4 regions of the Anaerobacillus sp. MEB173 genome follow, and region 1 is predicted to be linked to each of the others. Evidence: riboswitches for the same ligand, from Rfam matches in the RefSeq annotation. Region 1 holds a riboswitch; each other region holds the start of a gene.
What was found. Region 1 has a riboswitch for lysine ahead of ACJ2A9_RS15130 (ABC transporter substrate-binding protein). Riboswitches for the same ligand answer to the same signal wherever they lie in the genome.

Region 1 (3,767 bases):
CTCTGGCAATAGCCACGCGTTGCTTTTGTCCGCCTGATAATTGCTCAGGATAAAAGTTCGCCTTATCGCTGAGACCAACTTTCTCCAGCAATTGATGTGCCTTTTTTACCGCACTTTCTTTTCCTTGTCTTTTTACGAACAATGGTGCCATCGTTAAATTCTCAAGAACTGATTTATGAGGGAAAAGGTTAAAATGCTGAAATACCATTCCAACACGTTCTCTTACTTTGTTTAGATCCGTCTTTTTTGGATCAATTTTATCACTATTTAAGTAAATGTCTCCTCCATTAGGTGTTTCTAAAAAGTTTAAACATCGTAATAGTGTACTTTTACCTGATCCACTCGCCCCAATTAAAACAACAACCTCACCTTTACTAACTTCGAGGTCAATATTTTTTAATACTTGCAGGTCTCCAAAGGATTTGACTAAGTTATTCACTTTAATCATGATGCTTTCCCCCCTTTTGAAACATCTAAACGAGCCTCAATCATGTTCACGATCTTTGTGAAGATTAAAACTAAGATTAAATAGTAAATTCCAACAACAAAATACGTTTCAAATGGCATAAAGTTTTCACCTTGGGCTTGTAATGCTGTATTAAATAAATCGGTAACAGCAATATACGCAACAAGAGAAGAATCTTTTAAGCCAATAATAAATTGGTTACCTAATGGTGGAATTGAACGTTTAAATGCCTGCGGAAATACTACTTTGCGCATTGCTAATGGATATGACATCCCAAGTGATCGAGCTGCCTCCATTTGTCCCTTATCTATGGATTGAATTGACCCTCTAAATATTTCAGCAATATAAGCACCAGAGTGAATCCCTAATGCTACCGCCCCTGCTGTAAAATTAGATAGTGGCAGGAAACTGGCAATACCATAATATAAGAACATAATTTGTACAATCAGTGGTGTACCACGAATAAGACCTATATAGATGTCAGCAAGAAAGTTTAACAGTTTTGAAGTAGATATTTTAAATAAAGCAAAGACAATTCCAATAATTGTTGCAATCAACAGAGAAACTGCTGTAATACTGATTGTTGTCCAAGTTGCCTTTAAAAATGCTGCCCCGTGCGAATTAAAAATCCCGATAATACTATCTAAAAACTCCACTTAATACTCCTTTCATGAAAAAAGGTGCGTAACGCACACGCACCTTTTATTTCATAATGTTCTCATTAAACCATTTCATACTAATTTCTTCGTATGTTCCATCTTCAATCATTGCAGCAATCGCCTCATTGATTTGCTCAACTAATTGTTCATTTCCTTTGTTAACAGCTACAGAGATTAAATCTTCATTTAATAGCTCATAAACTGGCTTAATTTTTAAGCCTCGCTCATTCATTGCTGATAAACCAACAATATTATCAGTAATAACGGCATCAATACGTCCTACAGATAAATCTTGCAGGGCGTTAACATCACTTGGGTATCCATTGATTTTATCAGAAAGCTCTTCAGCCATATCTCTCCATGTGCTCGATTGAATTACTCCAATAGTTTTACCTTCTAAATCCTCAGGTGATTGGATCTCTTCATCATCAGCATTGACAAAAATTTGTGCCCCAGAAATATAGTAAGGATTTGTAAAGTCGACTTGCTCAGCTCTTTCCTCTGTCGCAGTCATACTTGCGATAATCGCATCATAATGATTAGCACGTAACCCTTGAATAATTGTTTCCCATGGGTTTGTTACCGGATTTGCTTCAAGACCAAGACGGTTTGCAATTTCAGTCCCGATTTCCACATCAAATCCTGTTAATTCACCATCTTTTGTAAAGTTTAATGGCGGATATAAACCACTCATTGCAAACGTAAATTTTCCATCATTCACTAAATTAAATTCTGCAGATTCTTCTGTTGTCACTTCAGCAACCTCTTCAGTAGCATCAACGTCGTTTTCTGTAACTGCTTCTTCACTTGATCCACAAGCGCTGATCATAAGTAGAACAAGTACTAGCAGCATTGCAAATAAACCTTTTTTCATCATCTTTCCCCCTAATTGATTTCTCCAGCTGGTCCTCTCTATTTTTGTCCCAGCTTTATCTAGAAAGCAGATTTAGGCATAAAAAAAGCCGTATATTTTATACGGTTTGTTTACGACCCGCATCTAAACTTTGAAGATAGCACTTCACAACTTTTACAAAGAAAAAGCTGTGACAGTTCTGTCCCTTTTCGAGTACAGACCCAACTCCTATATCCAGGAAAATATAAGAATTTCGGCAATTTAACCTTTCATTTGTCCTCAATTGACCATTCCTGTGTCTTAAACAAACTACTTTTTTAAACCGCACCTCTACCTCATCTTTTAAATGAGGATTTATTATTTGATTATATTGAATAAAATAATTATAAAATAGTTTGATAGTTTATACAAGAAATGTTTGTTAGCATTTTCTTCCTATGTATAAAACCAAACTAATCCTTGACGTTATAGGACGTTTTATATTATACCAATAAATAGGGTTTATTATATTTATACTATTTAATGATAATAACATTTAACTAAGTTTTGAAGGGGCTTTTTAAATCTCATTACCTTAAAGCACCTATTAAAGGAGAATACTATGCTAGCTTGTCGTGAAGATGTTTTATTTTTAACAAACCAACTTGTCAATATTGAAAGTATTGTTAATACTGATGGGGAAAAGGAAATTAGCCAGGCAATTTTCACCTTGCTTTCCAACATCCCTTACTTTAAAAATAATCCTGACTACTTAATCAAATCACAAACAAGAAATGATGTACTAGAACGTTATAATGTGATTGCCTTTGTGAAAGGGACAAAAGGTCAAAGTAATAAAACCATGATTTTGATGGGCCATATGGATACAGTTGGAATCGACGACTTTAACCATTTAAAGGATAAAGCATGTTATCCAGGTGAGTTAATGGAAGCATTACAATCGGAAGAGCTACCCGCACTTGTAAAAGAGCATTTACAGTCTAATGACTACTTATTTGGCAGAGGCACACTTGATATGAAAAGTGGTGTTGCAAGCAACCTCTACTTACTTCAATATTATTCAGAGCATCCTGAAGAGCTTGAGGGCAACTTATTAGTTGTTGTTGAATGTAATGAAGAAGATAGTTCGCATGGAATTCTCTCTGCATTGGACGATTTAAAGTCACTAAGAGAACAACACCAATTTGACTATGTCGCTGCCATCAATGCCGATTTTGTCTCACCGAGGTATGAAGGTGATGAAAATCGTTACATTTATAAAGGTACAGTAGGTAAACTTCTTCCCTCTTTCTTTATTACTGGTTCAGAGACACATGTAGGGTCTTGTTTCGAAGGGCTTGATCCAAACTTTATTGCAGCCGAATTAACAAAACAAATTAACTATAACCCTGAGTTATGTAATGAAGCACACGGTGAAACAACTGTTCCACCCGTTTCATTAAAGCAGACAGATTTAAAACCAACATACACTGTGCAAACAGCACTTTCAGCATATGTCTATTACAACTTCTTCATTCACTCCTGGTCACCAGAAGATGTATTAGTGAAGCTTAAAGAGCAAGCGGAAATTGCGTTTACCAATGCTTTAAAAGCTTTTAATGAACGTTATGAAACATTTAGTAAGGTAAGTAAACAGCCTTATCAAGAAGTTCCTTGGAAATCCAGAGTAATGACTTACAGCGAAATGGAAGCTCTTTTAATTGAGGAACATGGTGAGCGCTATGTAACTCATATGAAAGAATTTAAAGAGCAATTGCTCTTAAATACAGAGTTAGATACGAGAATGTTT
Region 2 (3,767 bases), on a different contig from region 1:
AGAAACGATCGAAACTATTGTGCAAGAACAACATCAAGTACCCCTATTTGGTTATGAACTTCTTCGAAAGGATTTACTCCCTGCTTTACTGGGAAAAGAGCATGATAAAATTCTGTATTGGGCTGGTAAAACTTTGGCCCGTCAATATCCGCTTCCAACACTGGACGACATCATCCATTTCTTTACGAAATCTGGCTGGGGTCAGCTAACGTTAACGAAAGAAAAAAAGCGGGAACTACACTTTGAACTAACATCTGAATTTTTCGCAAAAAGAAGGGAAAATTACTCATGCCAATTAGAAGCTGGTTTTCTGGCGGAACAAATCCAGCAGCAAACAAATAATATTAGTGAAACTGACACTGTTCAAAAAGGAACCAAAGTTCTTTTCACTGTACATATTGATCGGAAAGATCAAGTGCAAAGTGAATAGTTAATAGATAATAGTTAAAAGTTTAAGTTTATAGTTAAAAGACTTGAAAGGATTTCATGGGAGTTTGTTAAAAAACTCCCATGAATTATCTCCAGAAACTTTAAACTTTCAACTTTTTAACTTTTTTACACCGTTTGCGCTGCCGGGATTGCATCCAGGTTAAAAGCTGTATGTAAGACCTCAACAGCTTTCACCATATCTTCCTTATCAACAACTGTAGAAATTTTAATTTCTGATGTACTTACCATTTTGACATGGATATCTTCATTTGCTAACACCTTAAACATCTGTGCAGCCACACCTGGGTTAGAAATCATTCCAGATCCTACAATCGAAACTTTTGCTAGGTTATCTTCATGACGAAGCTCTTCATATTGCAGTGATGCTTTCTGTTCCTCTAGAATAGCAATTGTTTCATCTAATTGGGATTGATCGATCGAAAACGAGATATTGATTGTTTCCTTATCATTCGCATTTTGGATAATAATATCTACATTAATATTATTTTCTGCAAGTATTGTGAAAACATCAGCTAACGTATTTAATTGATTTGGCAACCCTACAACTGTAAATTTTGTTACATTACTTTCAAATGCTAATCCTCGAACGACTAAATTTTTCTCCATGGTAACTTCCTCCTCTACGAACGTTCCTTCCTCTTCAACCATACTAGACTTCACTGTTAATACAACTTGATGATTTTTTGCAAATTCAACGGCCCTTGGGTGCAATACACCAGCGCCAAGGTTGGCTAATTCTAACATTTCATCATAAGAAATCGATAATAATTTGCGAGCTCGTTTCACATACCTAGGATCTGCTGTAAACACACCGGTTACATCTGTATAGATATCGCAACGGTCAGCTTTCAGTCCTGCCGCTAAGGCCACTGCTGTTGTATCAGAACCACCACGTCCTAATGTCGTAATTTCTTGATCGATCGTCATTCCTTGAAAGCCGGCTACTATGACTACTTTTCCTTCTGCTAAAAAATGCTGAATCTTTTCTTCTTTAAAATTACTGATTCTTGCATTTCCATGAATCGCTTCCGTTTCGATCCCTGCTTGCCATCCTGTTAAAGAAACGGCAGGATATCCAGCTTCTTGCAACGCCATTGCAAGCAATGAAATCGTTATTTGCTCTCCGGTTGTTAGTAACATATCCATTTCTCGTTTATTAGGCTTTTTTGAAATTTGATTTGCTAAGTCAACAAGCTGATCTGTCGATTTCCCCATCGCAGAAACAACAACGACAACTTGATTTCCCTCATCTACTGATTTACTTATTGTTTTCGCTACATGTTGAATTCGTTCAACACTGCCTACTGATGTTCCACCGAACTTTTTTACTATTAATGCCATTTTTTTCAATCCTTTCTTTTGTTTCACAGTCGTAAGAAAAACAAGAAAAGCGTTTTACGGACCGAAGTGACCTCGAGCGGTCAGTGCCGGAGCCAGACAACAAAAAAAGCAACAGCAAGGATCACTCACTGTTGCTTGGTAATGGCAATATCATTCCATGTCCAATACCACACTTGTTTTCCCTTACTCATCGTGAGATAGTCCTCCACACAACCTTTGGGATGATTGTGTGACAGCCCTACACTTGTTCAATGCAGGTCCAGCATAAATGGTAGTGAGCCCCTTTACACTTCGGCGAATTCCCCTTTCAAACTTACTTCTTCGGACCTCATCATCCTCAATAAGTCTACTCTTGGTTTTCGCGCCTCTACCATCACTTCACAAAAATGAAGTGTGGCTTTATTCAATTTGTTATGATTATAGCAACATTTAGATCATGTTACAATAGTAAATTTTTTCAATGCTTTTCTTCTTTTAAATGCTTGATGATGTTTTGGATCACATTTTCAGGCAGTTTAAGTTTACGAAACTCTTCTTCGGATGCTTCTTTTATTTTCTTAATCGATCCAAAATGTTTTAATAACGAACGTTTTCTTTTTTCTCCTACTCCTGGAATACCATCAAGTGTTGATTGTAATAACGACTTGCCACGAATTTGACGATGAAAGGTAATCGCAAAACGATGGACCTCATCTTGAATCCGTTGCAGTAAATAAAACTCCTGACTATCACGTTTTAATGGTACGACCATAGCTGGATCACCGATAAGAAGCTGTGATGTTCTGTGTTTATCATCTTTCTTAAGGCCGCATACAGGTATGTGAACGCCTAGTTCATCTTCTAAAACACTTTTCGCAACATTCATTTGCCCTATCCCTCCATCAATTACGATCAGGTCAGGTAATGGTGCCTTTTCCTTTAAAAGACGTAAATAACGCCGGCGAACTACTTCCTGCATTGAGTGATAATCATCAGGTCCTTCAACAGTTTTAATTTTATATTTACGGTACTCTTTTTTATTCGGCTTACCATCAAGGAAACTTACCATCGCTGAGACAGGATCTGTTCCTTGTATATTGGAATTATCAAAAGCTTCAATTCTGTATGGAGGTTCAATTCCTAGTGCCTTACCAAGATTCTCAACTGCGCGAACGGTTCTTGACTCATCACGTTCAATTAACGCAAATTTTTCTTTAAGGGCTACTTCTGCATTCTTTATCGCAAGTTCGACGAGATCTTTTTTGTTTCCACGTTGAGGCTGAATCGTTTTCACCTGCAAAAATTGACTAATTAGCTCGTTGTCAACATCCTTTGGCAGTAAGATCTCCTTTGGTTTTATATGTTCTTTTTGCATATAAAACTGACCGATATAGGTTAAGAAGTCTTCTTCTGCTTCTCCGTAAAAAGGAAAGATCGATACATCGCGTTCAATTAACTTTCCTTGACGAACAAAGAAAACTTGAACACACATCCATCCTTTATCATAGGAAAAACCAAAGACATCACGGTCTATTTGATCTGTCATTGTCATTTTTTGCTTTTCCATGACAGCTTCGATATCAGTGATTTGGTCACGCAATTCTTTTGCCCGCTCGAAATTAAGCTCCTCCGATGCTTTAAGCATTTTTTCTGTTAATTCATCTTTTATTTCTTTATGACCACCGTTTAAAAAACGGATAATGGCATTGACCATTTCCGTGTTTTCCTCAGGAGATACGTTATTTACACAAGGTGCTTTACACTGGCCAATATGATAATAAAGACAAACACGATCTGGCAATGTATTGCATTTACGCAGTGGAAAAAGGCGATCAAGTAACTTTTTCGTTTCAGCGGCAGCTCCTGCATGAGGATATGGTCCAAAGTATTTGCCTTTATCCTTTTTCACCTTTCTTGTCGTGATTAATCGTGGATGCTCCTCTGACGTTATTTTGAGGTATGGATAGCTTTTATCATCTTTTAGCATGACATTATAT
Region 3 (3,767 bases), on a different contig from region 1:
TTTTTGTTTATATTCTCTTTCAAGCGTAATAGTGATACATAAAATTGATTTATATCCTTCTCTTGCTCTGGAATCATCTCAAGCGAAAGGTGTGGAATATCAGTCGGGAAGTCCATTTCTTCACCTAACGTAATAATAATCCCTTTATTTTGCAAGACAGCATCTAAGCTGTACATTCTCTCAGCTTCAATCCCAATGTGAGTTAATAACTGTGCAATCCCTTGATATTGCTCGTTTTTTGAAGGGATGAAAATATTCATTTGTTTTAATTCATCCTCTACAAATGTTAACCATTGCTCTTGTTGCTCTTGCAATTGTTTATTTTCCGATTGAATCGCACTTACATAGGATAATTGCTGGTCAGTTAACCACTGCTTGTCCATGGAAATACCTACGACGATTCCGATACAAAGAGTACATATTAATGTACCTATATGAACGAGGTTTTTTCTCATTAAAATACCTCCATCCTTAACCAATGCATGATAATTGAGACTAACAATTCGAATTTCGGATTGAATAATAAAACACCCATAAGTACAACAGCTGGCAGCAGAAATGGAATTGGCTCAAAAGCAGAAACATGTTTCTTATATAAGTGATGTACACCTTTAAGATCAATCACTTGATGTCCTGCCTTCATCCTTGTTAGAAGACTAGAACCCATTCCTTTTCTCCCTTTTTCCAAAAATTCATTCATACTAAGATGACTTCCAATTAAATAAATCATATTTGCTCCTGCACAATAAGCGCAAAGGAGGGCAACATCCTCACTCGTGCCAATGAAAGGTAAACGCTGAAAAGGTAACCGAGCAGCAGAAAGCCTTGCACTTGCAGGTGAATGTCCGTTTGGGTAACAGTGGGCAACAAGCGTGGCACCACAACGCAGTGCCTTCATACTGACTGAATCCATATCACCAATGATAAAGTCAGGCTTTAACCGAAATTTTAATAAACCATCCGCCCCGCCATCGACCGCAATAAGAACCATATTCTTTCCCTTTAAAAAAGGGCGTATCGCTCTTAAATCCTCTAAATAACTGCCACCCCTGGCAACAATTAGTACATCCTTACCCTTCATTTCCTTAAAGTCAACTAATTCTGGAAACCCTTTTATAAAATTCGTCAATTCCTTTTCTCCAAAAGAAAATGAATTTCGGACGAAACTTTCAAATTGTTGTGGAAATTTTTCTGTTGCTTTTTCCTTTAACTGTTCAACCATATTGATGTCATATTCTTTTAACGTCACATCTTTTTTCCAATATCTTTGTTTATCAAAAACAAATAATAAATTATTTGTTATTTTTATTTGTTTCCCATCAATATGAATCTCATCACCTTGTACTTGAAGATCAAAGACTGGTATATTCGACTTTAAAAGTAACTGCACACCATTATGATCAAACTCACCGGTCATTGATATCTTTAAATTAAGAACGGCTTGAACTTTCTTTTCAATCAGTGTCTCTGCTGCTACAACATCGATGTCTTCATGACTTATAACAGCAATACTTCTAGAAGGCAATCGCTCCGCTAATACTTTTGTTCGTTTTCCCTGGTAAGCAATTCCCTCAATCTCCTGTTGGTTATAAAACAAACCGATTCCCCCCTTTTGAGGATTTTCAGTTTTACATATATTCCTAAACGTAACTACACTTAGTATGAGCAACGAAATCCGTTTTCAACCAAATGAAGTTAAAATTGAAAGTAAATATCTTTTTAGTATTTTTCAAAAACCATTGCATTTCGTCTTAATATTTGTTAAATTATATACAAATTAATATTTTTCTTAACTTCAATTAGTACGTTTGAAGTGAGGATAGAGGTGCAAAGACCATCAGTATGCAATGGGAGGAGAATGAGCTCTTTTGATCATTGCTGAAAGGGGGCCTTTGCCGAAGCTTCAAGAACTCATTATTCTTGTTAGCTGGTTCTGTTATTGAATAAGTGCAGAACTGTCATATAGATCAACTATATGGAGGGCTATCTCACGCATAGAACAACGATTCCTATGCACCAATGAGATACCTCATTGGTGCTTTTTTATTTTTAAAACAATTATGAATATAAGCGGATTTAATTACTAATGACAAAGGATTACTAGAAAATACTAAACGAAATGAGGGAATTTTCAATGTGTTTTGGTCAAGTAGCAACAGCAATGGTTACCCCTTTTGATGTAAATGGTGAAATTGATTACAATGCTTGTGAAACTTTAATTAACTATCTTATTACGAACGGTTCTGATGCGCTCGTTGTAGCAGGAACAACCGGTGAATCGCCTACTTTAACGACAGAAGAAAAGGTTGAACTTTTTAGTTTTGTAGTTAAAGTTGTCAATAAACGAGTACCTGTAATTGCAGGTACCGGATCAAATAATACAAATGCATCAATAAAGTTAACAAAATTAGCAGAAGAAACAGGTGTCGACGGAATCATGCTCGTTGCACCATATTATAATAAACCTTCTCAAGAAGGGCTTTACCAGCATTTCAAAACAATTGCTGAATCAACAACACTACCTGTAATGCTATACAATATCCCAGGCCGAAGTGTTATTAACATTAATGTAGAAACAGTTGTCAGACTGTCACAAGTTAAAAATATTGTAGCAGTGAAAGAAGCGAGTGGTGATTTAGATGCAATGACCCAAATTATAAGTGAAACACCAGAAGATTTCAGCCTATATACTGGTGATGACGGCTTAACATTACCTACACTTGCCATAGGAGGCGTTGGAGTAGTATCAGTAGCCTCACATATCCTTGGGAATCAAATGCAAGAAATGGTCTCAAACTACAAGAATGGGAATGTAAAAACAGCAGCTCAAATGCATCGTGACCTACTGCCGATGATGAAAGCATTATTCGCTGCACCAAACCCAACACCGGTAAAAGCGGCATTAAATATGAACGGCATCAATGTAGGCAGCGTACGATTACCACTTGTTCCATTAAATGATATCGAAATGCAAACATTAAGAAACGCCATCCAACAAACAATCAAAGAAGCAGTAAGCTAAACTAAAAAAGCTCCCGGACGGGAGCTTTTCTTGACTATGTTACTACGTAATAGCCCATTGTCAGTTCGATCTATAGTACAGTGTACCGACACCGAAAAAAGCTCCCAATTTTGGGAGCTTTTCAACTTTCAACTTTTAACTCTATTCTCCCTTACCCTTTCAGCTTACCTTATGCTCAATCCGTAATTTATCAGCAACCATCGCGATAAATTCTGAGTTTGTTGGCTTCGCTTTTGAAACGCTTACAGTGTAGAGCCTTATGTACCAAGGGTTTGTTCAATTAACAATAATTATAATTTCTCTTATTTATTGGTATGGAATTTGTGTGTTTGTTGGTCAATAGCGTTAGTAATTTTCTATAATATAACACAGTTATCGAGAAATGGACAAGCATTAATTTACAATTATTCCTCTGTAATCTCCACATTCACATCATGCAAATCAACTTTGTGTCCTTTGCTATGTAGAAACATTTGCAACTCATGTAAATCTATATTTAACTCATTAACATTGTCCAAAGTATCCACTACATCACCGTCATGTGAAAATACTAATTTTAACTCCCCAAACGTCTTTTTCTTCTCAGCTACCATTGTCATCCTAAACCCTCTCCCTTTTAATTATTTGAATTATTACAAAACCTTTAACTATATTACAATAATACTACAAATTCCAAGTGATTAACTGAGGTTTTTATAAAAACAATGTTACAAAATATGGAATAATTAAAATCATTGTTAATAAA
Region 4 (3,767 bases), on a different contig from region 1:
GACCGCTGCCGAATCGAAACAATATTATTTTAACGCGAGACCGAAATTTTATGGCTGACGGCTGTACAATAGTACATTCTATTGAAGAAGCATTAGCCCTTGACGGTGATCTTTTTGTGATTGGCGGTGCTGAAATTTATAAACAGTTCTTACCTTATACTGATCGTATCTATGTTACCCAAATTGATCATTCGTTTGAAGGGGATACGTTTTTTCCTCAAATGGGTGATGAATGGGTGGTTGTACATGAGGAAGCAGGAATCCGTGACGAAAAGAATCGTTATGATCACCGCTTTTTAATTTATAAGAAAATGTCCAAATCGTAGGCGTAAATCTAGTCCCTCCTTGCATACATATAACTATGTAAGGGGGGATTTTGTTTGGCACTGATTAAAAAAAGACTGCGTCCCCGAAAAGGACCGTTACCATTTCGATATGTATTTTTGATATCATTTGTTATCTTTATTATTCTTACTGTTCAAGGATTATGGTTTGTAGAAAGAGGAATACGGCCTACATTGCTGGCTATTGCGCATACAGAGACTCAACGGATTGCGACGCTGGCCATTAATGATGCCATTTCGAAAAAGATTTCAGAAAGCACGGAAATGGAAGAGTTAATTGTCATTGATAAAGATGCGCAAGGAAATATCACTTCTGCCCGTTTTGATCCTACCATTTATAATAAAGTGTTATATGAAGCGACGTATCGGGTCCAACATTATTTAAAAATGGTTGAAGAAGGAAGAGTCGAGGAACTTGGATTACCTAATGGGGTTGAAGTTGAACGAAATCATGATTCTGGTTTCAATGGAATTATTCATACAATCCCGTTGGGTCAAGCAACACAAAATGCCCTCCTCGCTCATTTAGGCCCGCAAATTCCGGTCCGATTTACGGCGATAGGAGACGTGAAATCACAGATTAATAATACGATCAAAGAAGTAGGAATTAATAATACGTGGATCGATGTAGCAGTCGATATTGAGGTCGATGTGCGAATTATTATTCCTTTTGCAACAGATACAGCTGTTGTATCTACTTCGATTCCAGTTGGAATGTTATTTGTACCTGGTAAAGTGCCTGATTTTTATAATCAAGGTGGTAGTGGTTCACTGCCTGCACCAGCGATTATTAAAGAATCTGACATTAGAGAAGCAATTAACTAAAATTAACATTGTTGTTCAAATGGAATATTGCTATACTTTTATAATGTAATAGAATAAGTTAAGCCTCATCAATCGATGAGGTAGAGGCGCGAAAATCATGAGTATGTAATGTGAGGATGACAACGAAGACCATTACAAAAAGGGAAATTCGCCGAAGTAAAGATAAAAGTCATGTTTATCTTTACTGGGGTTGCATTGAATAAATGCCGCACTGTCACTATAGAGCAACTATAGTGGAGGACTACTTTACTTGATGAGACACTTTAACGTTACTTGTTTAAGGTAATGGTAGGTCTTGTGCTACTATTACCTTTTTTAGTGAGCAGAGAGAGAAAGAGAAACAGAAAGAGATAAGAAGAGAGAAAAAATGTTAGGGAATTAGCATCTAGCTTATTAGCGATTAGAATGTAGTTAAAAGTTAAAAGTTAATGGCTAAAAGCTAACCGCTAACCGCTAAATAAATCAGGGGGTCGATTATGGAACATTCAGCTTTATCATTAATACCACCAGTACTCGCTTTACTGATGGTTATCGTTACAAGGAGAGTATTGCTGTCACTCGGTGTTGGAATTATTGTCGGGGCATTAATGGTCAATGGCTTTAGTATTACGGAAAGCCTTTCGCAAATCTTTAGTATTGTCGGAGGAATTTTTGTTGCAGATGGGGGATTGAATACGTGGGAACTATATATTCTCTTTTTCCTGCTTGCGCTAGGAATGATCGCGTCACTTGTCTCACTATCTGGAGGAAGCAGAGCCTTTGGAGAATGGGCAATGAAGCGCGTGAAGACGAGAGTCGGTGCGCAGCTAGTTACGATTTTATTAGGGTTTATCATTTTTATTGATGACTATTTTAATAGTTTAACAGTTGGTAATGTTAGTCGTCCTTTAACGGATCGTCATCGTATCTCCCGTTCTAAGCTTGCATATTTGGTCGATTCAACAGCAGCTCCTATCTGTATCGTTGCACCTGTTTCAAGCTGGGGTGCGTATATCATTACAATTATTGGGGGAATATTAGTTACACATAATGTGACCCAATATGAAGCGCTTCAAGCATTTTTACTGATGGTACCAATGAATTTTTATGCAATTCTTGCACTATTAATGGTTTTTGCAGTTGTCATTTTTAAGCTGGATATTGGATTAATGAAGAAGCAGGAAATTCATGCGATGAATACAGGTGAACTTGTTGACTTAACAAAAGGACCGGTTCCTGGAGATCAACAAAACGTAACTGTTTCTGATAAAGGAAAAGTTGGCGACTTATTATGGCCAATTGCTACGTTAATTTCTGCGACTGTTTTCTTTATGATTTTTACTGGAATTCAAGGAACAGAAGGCGAAGTTACAATACTGTCGATTTTTGAAAATACCGATGTTGCTGCAGCACTTGTTTACGGAGGACTTTTAGGTCTGGCCGTTGCTATTGTTCTTGTATTAGTAAAAGGCGTATCAGGTCGTCAATTTGGAAGTGGATTATGGGCTGGTATAAAATCAATGCTTCCAGCGATTTATATTCTAATTTTTGCTTGGACAATCATTGAAATTATTAGTGAATTAGGAACTGGAAAGTATTTAGCCGGTTTAGTTGATGCGCATATGAATATTGCTTATTTACCAGTTGTATTGTTTATAATTGCTGGATTTATGGCATTTTCAACAGGAACGTCGTGGGGTACATTTGGAATTATGCTTCCGATTGCTGGTGAAATTGCAGCTGCGACAGATGTTACAATGATGTTGCCAGTACTTGCAGCAGTATTAGCTGGAGCGATATTTGGTGATCATTGTTCACCAATTTCTGATACAACGATTCTTTCATCAACAGGAGCAGGAAGTCATCATATTGATCACGTGATGACACAATTGCCTTATGCGTTAATTGTTGCGGCGATAACGATCATAGGTTATTTAGTATTAGGTTTTACAGGAAGTGTTCTGTTCGGTTTACTCGTTTCCATTGCAACTTTCGTGTTAACGGTATTTGTGTTGAAAAAAGTGGCATCAGCCAATTGATTGTAATAAAATAGAAAATGCTTGGAAAGTTTAATTTTCCAAGCATTTTTTGTTTGTATTTAGAGTCACTTTTGATAAAAAAATTTTCGACAAAATCCTGCATTTTTCGAAAAATATTTTGACTTTAACGTTGAAATTAATTATAATAAAATAGTGAATTGTCAGAAAATTGGGCGATTTGATAGGTGTTTTATACGTTTGGAAAGGACAAACTATCTTTTTTACTTTGGTACTTTAGCGTTAGACCGCGTTAAAATGTATATTCCACATGGAAATGACAAAAATATACTTTTGACAAAGACAAGCTAAAACTATATACTAAAACCAAAATATTCAGAATAAAATAAATAGTAAGACGAGTGCTTACTATTTAAAGAGAGAAAGGGGTTAAAAAAATGAATAATCGCGAGCAATGGGGGACGCGAGCCGGCTTTATATTAGCAGCAGTGGGCTCGGCAGTAGGATTAGGGAATATTTGGAGATTTCCATATGTTGCCTATGAAAATGGAGGAGGGGCATTCTTCCTGCCATATTTATTTGCACTTTTAACGGCGGGTATTCCGCTACTTATTATGGAGTT

Region 2: it holds a riboswitch for lysine, as region 1 does, so the genes downstream of both, ACJ2A9_RS12790 (aspartate kinase) here and ACJ2A9_RS15130 (ABC transporter substrate-binding protein) in region 1, are expected to answer to the same signal.
Region 3: it holds a riboswitch for lysine, as region 1 does, so the genes downstream of both, dapA (4-hydroxy-tetrahydrodipicolinate synthase) here and ACJ2A9_RS15130 (ABC transporter substrate-binding protein) in region 1, are expected to answer to the same signal.
Region 4: it holds a riboswitch for lysine, as region 1 does, so the genes downstream of both, ACJ2A9_RS14270 (Na+/H+ antiporter NhaC family protein) here and ACJ2A9_RS15130 (ABC transporter substrate-binding protein) in region 1, are expected to answer to the same signal.

What each region holds. Positions count from the first base shown of each region.
Region 1 is NZ_JBJMAU010000007.1:73,573-77,339, reverse strand. Features, by position in the region: gene ACJ2A9_RS15140 (amino acid ABC transporter ATP-binding protein) at 1-448, opposite strand, end outside; gene ACJ2A9_RS15135 (amino acid ABC transporter permease) at 445-1,104, opposite strand; gene ACJ2A9_RS15130 (ABC transporter substrate-binding protein) at 1,169-1,999, opposite strand; lysine riboswitch at 2,129-2,319, opposite strand; gene ACJ2A9_RS15125 (M20/M25/M40 family metallo-hydrolase) at 2,580-3,767, shown strand, end outside.
Region 2 is NZ_JBJMAU010000005.1:198,460-202,226, forward strand. Features, by position in the region: gene ACJ2A9_RS12785 (YslB family protein) at 1-430, shown strand, start outside; gene ACJ2A9_RS12790 (aspartate kinase) at 556-1,791, opposite strand; lysine riboswitch at 1,982-2,169, opposite strand; gene uvrC (excinuclease ABC subunit UvrC) at 2,249-3,767, opposite strand, start outside.
Region 3 is NZ_JBJMAU010000002.1:76,910-80,676, forward strand. Features, by position in the region: gene ACJ2A9_RS04735 (hypothetical protein) at 1-455, opposite strand, end outside; gene steA (putative cytokinetic ring protein SteA) at 455-1,597, opposite strand; lysine riboswitch at 1,813-1,994, shown strand; gene dapA (4-hydroxy-tetrahydrodipicolinate synthase) at 2,135-3,022, shown strand; partial or broken gene ACJ2A9_RS04750 (sporulation transcription factor Spo0A) at 3,182-3,274, opposite strand; gene ACJ2A9_RS04755 (hypothetical protein) at 3,427-3,621, opposite strand.
Region 4 is NZ_JBJMAU010000006.1:171,659-175,425, forward strand. Features, by position in the region: gene ACJ2A9_RS14260 (dihydrofolate reductase) at 1-326, shown strand, start outside; gene yunB (sporulation protein YunB) at 381-1,169, shown strand; lysine riboswitch at 1,243-1,421, shown strand; gene ACJ2A9_RS14270 (Na+/H+ antiporter NhaC family protein) at 1,646-3,187, shown strand; gene ACJ2A9_RS14275 (sodium-dependent transporter) at 3,583-3,767, shown strand, end outside.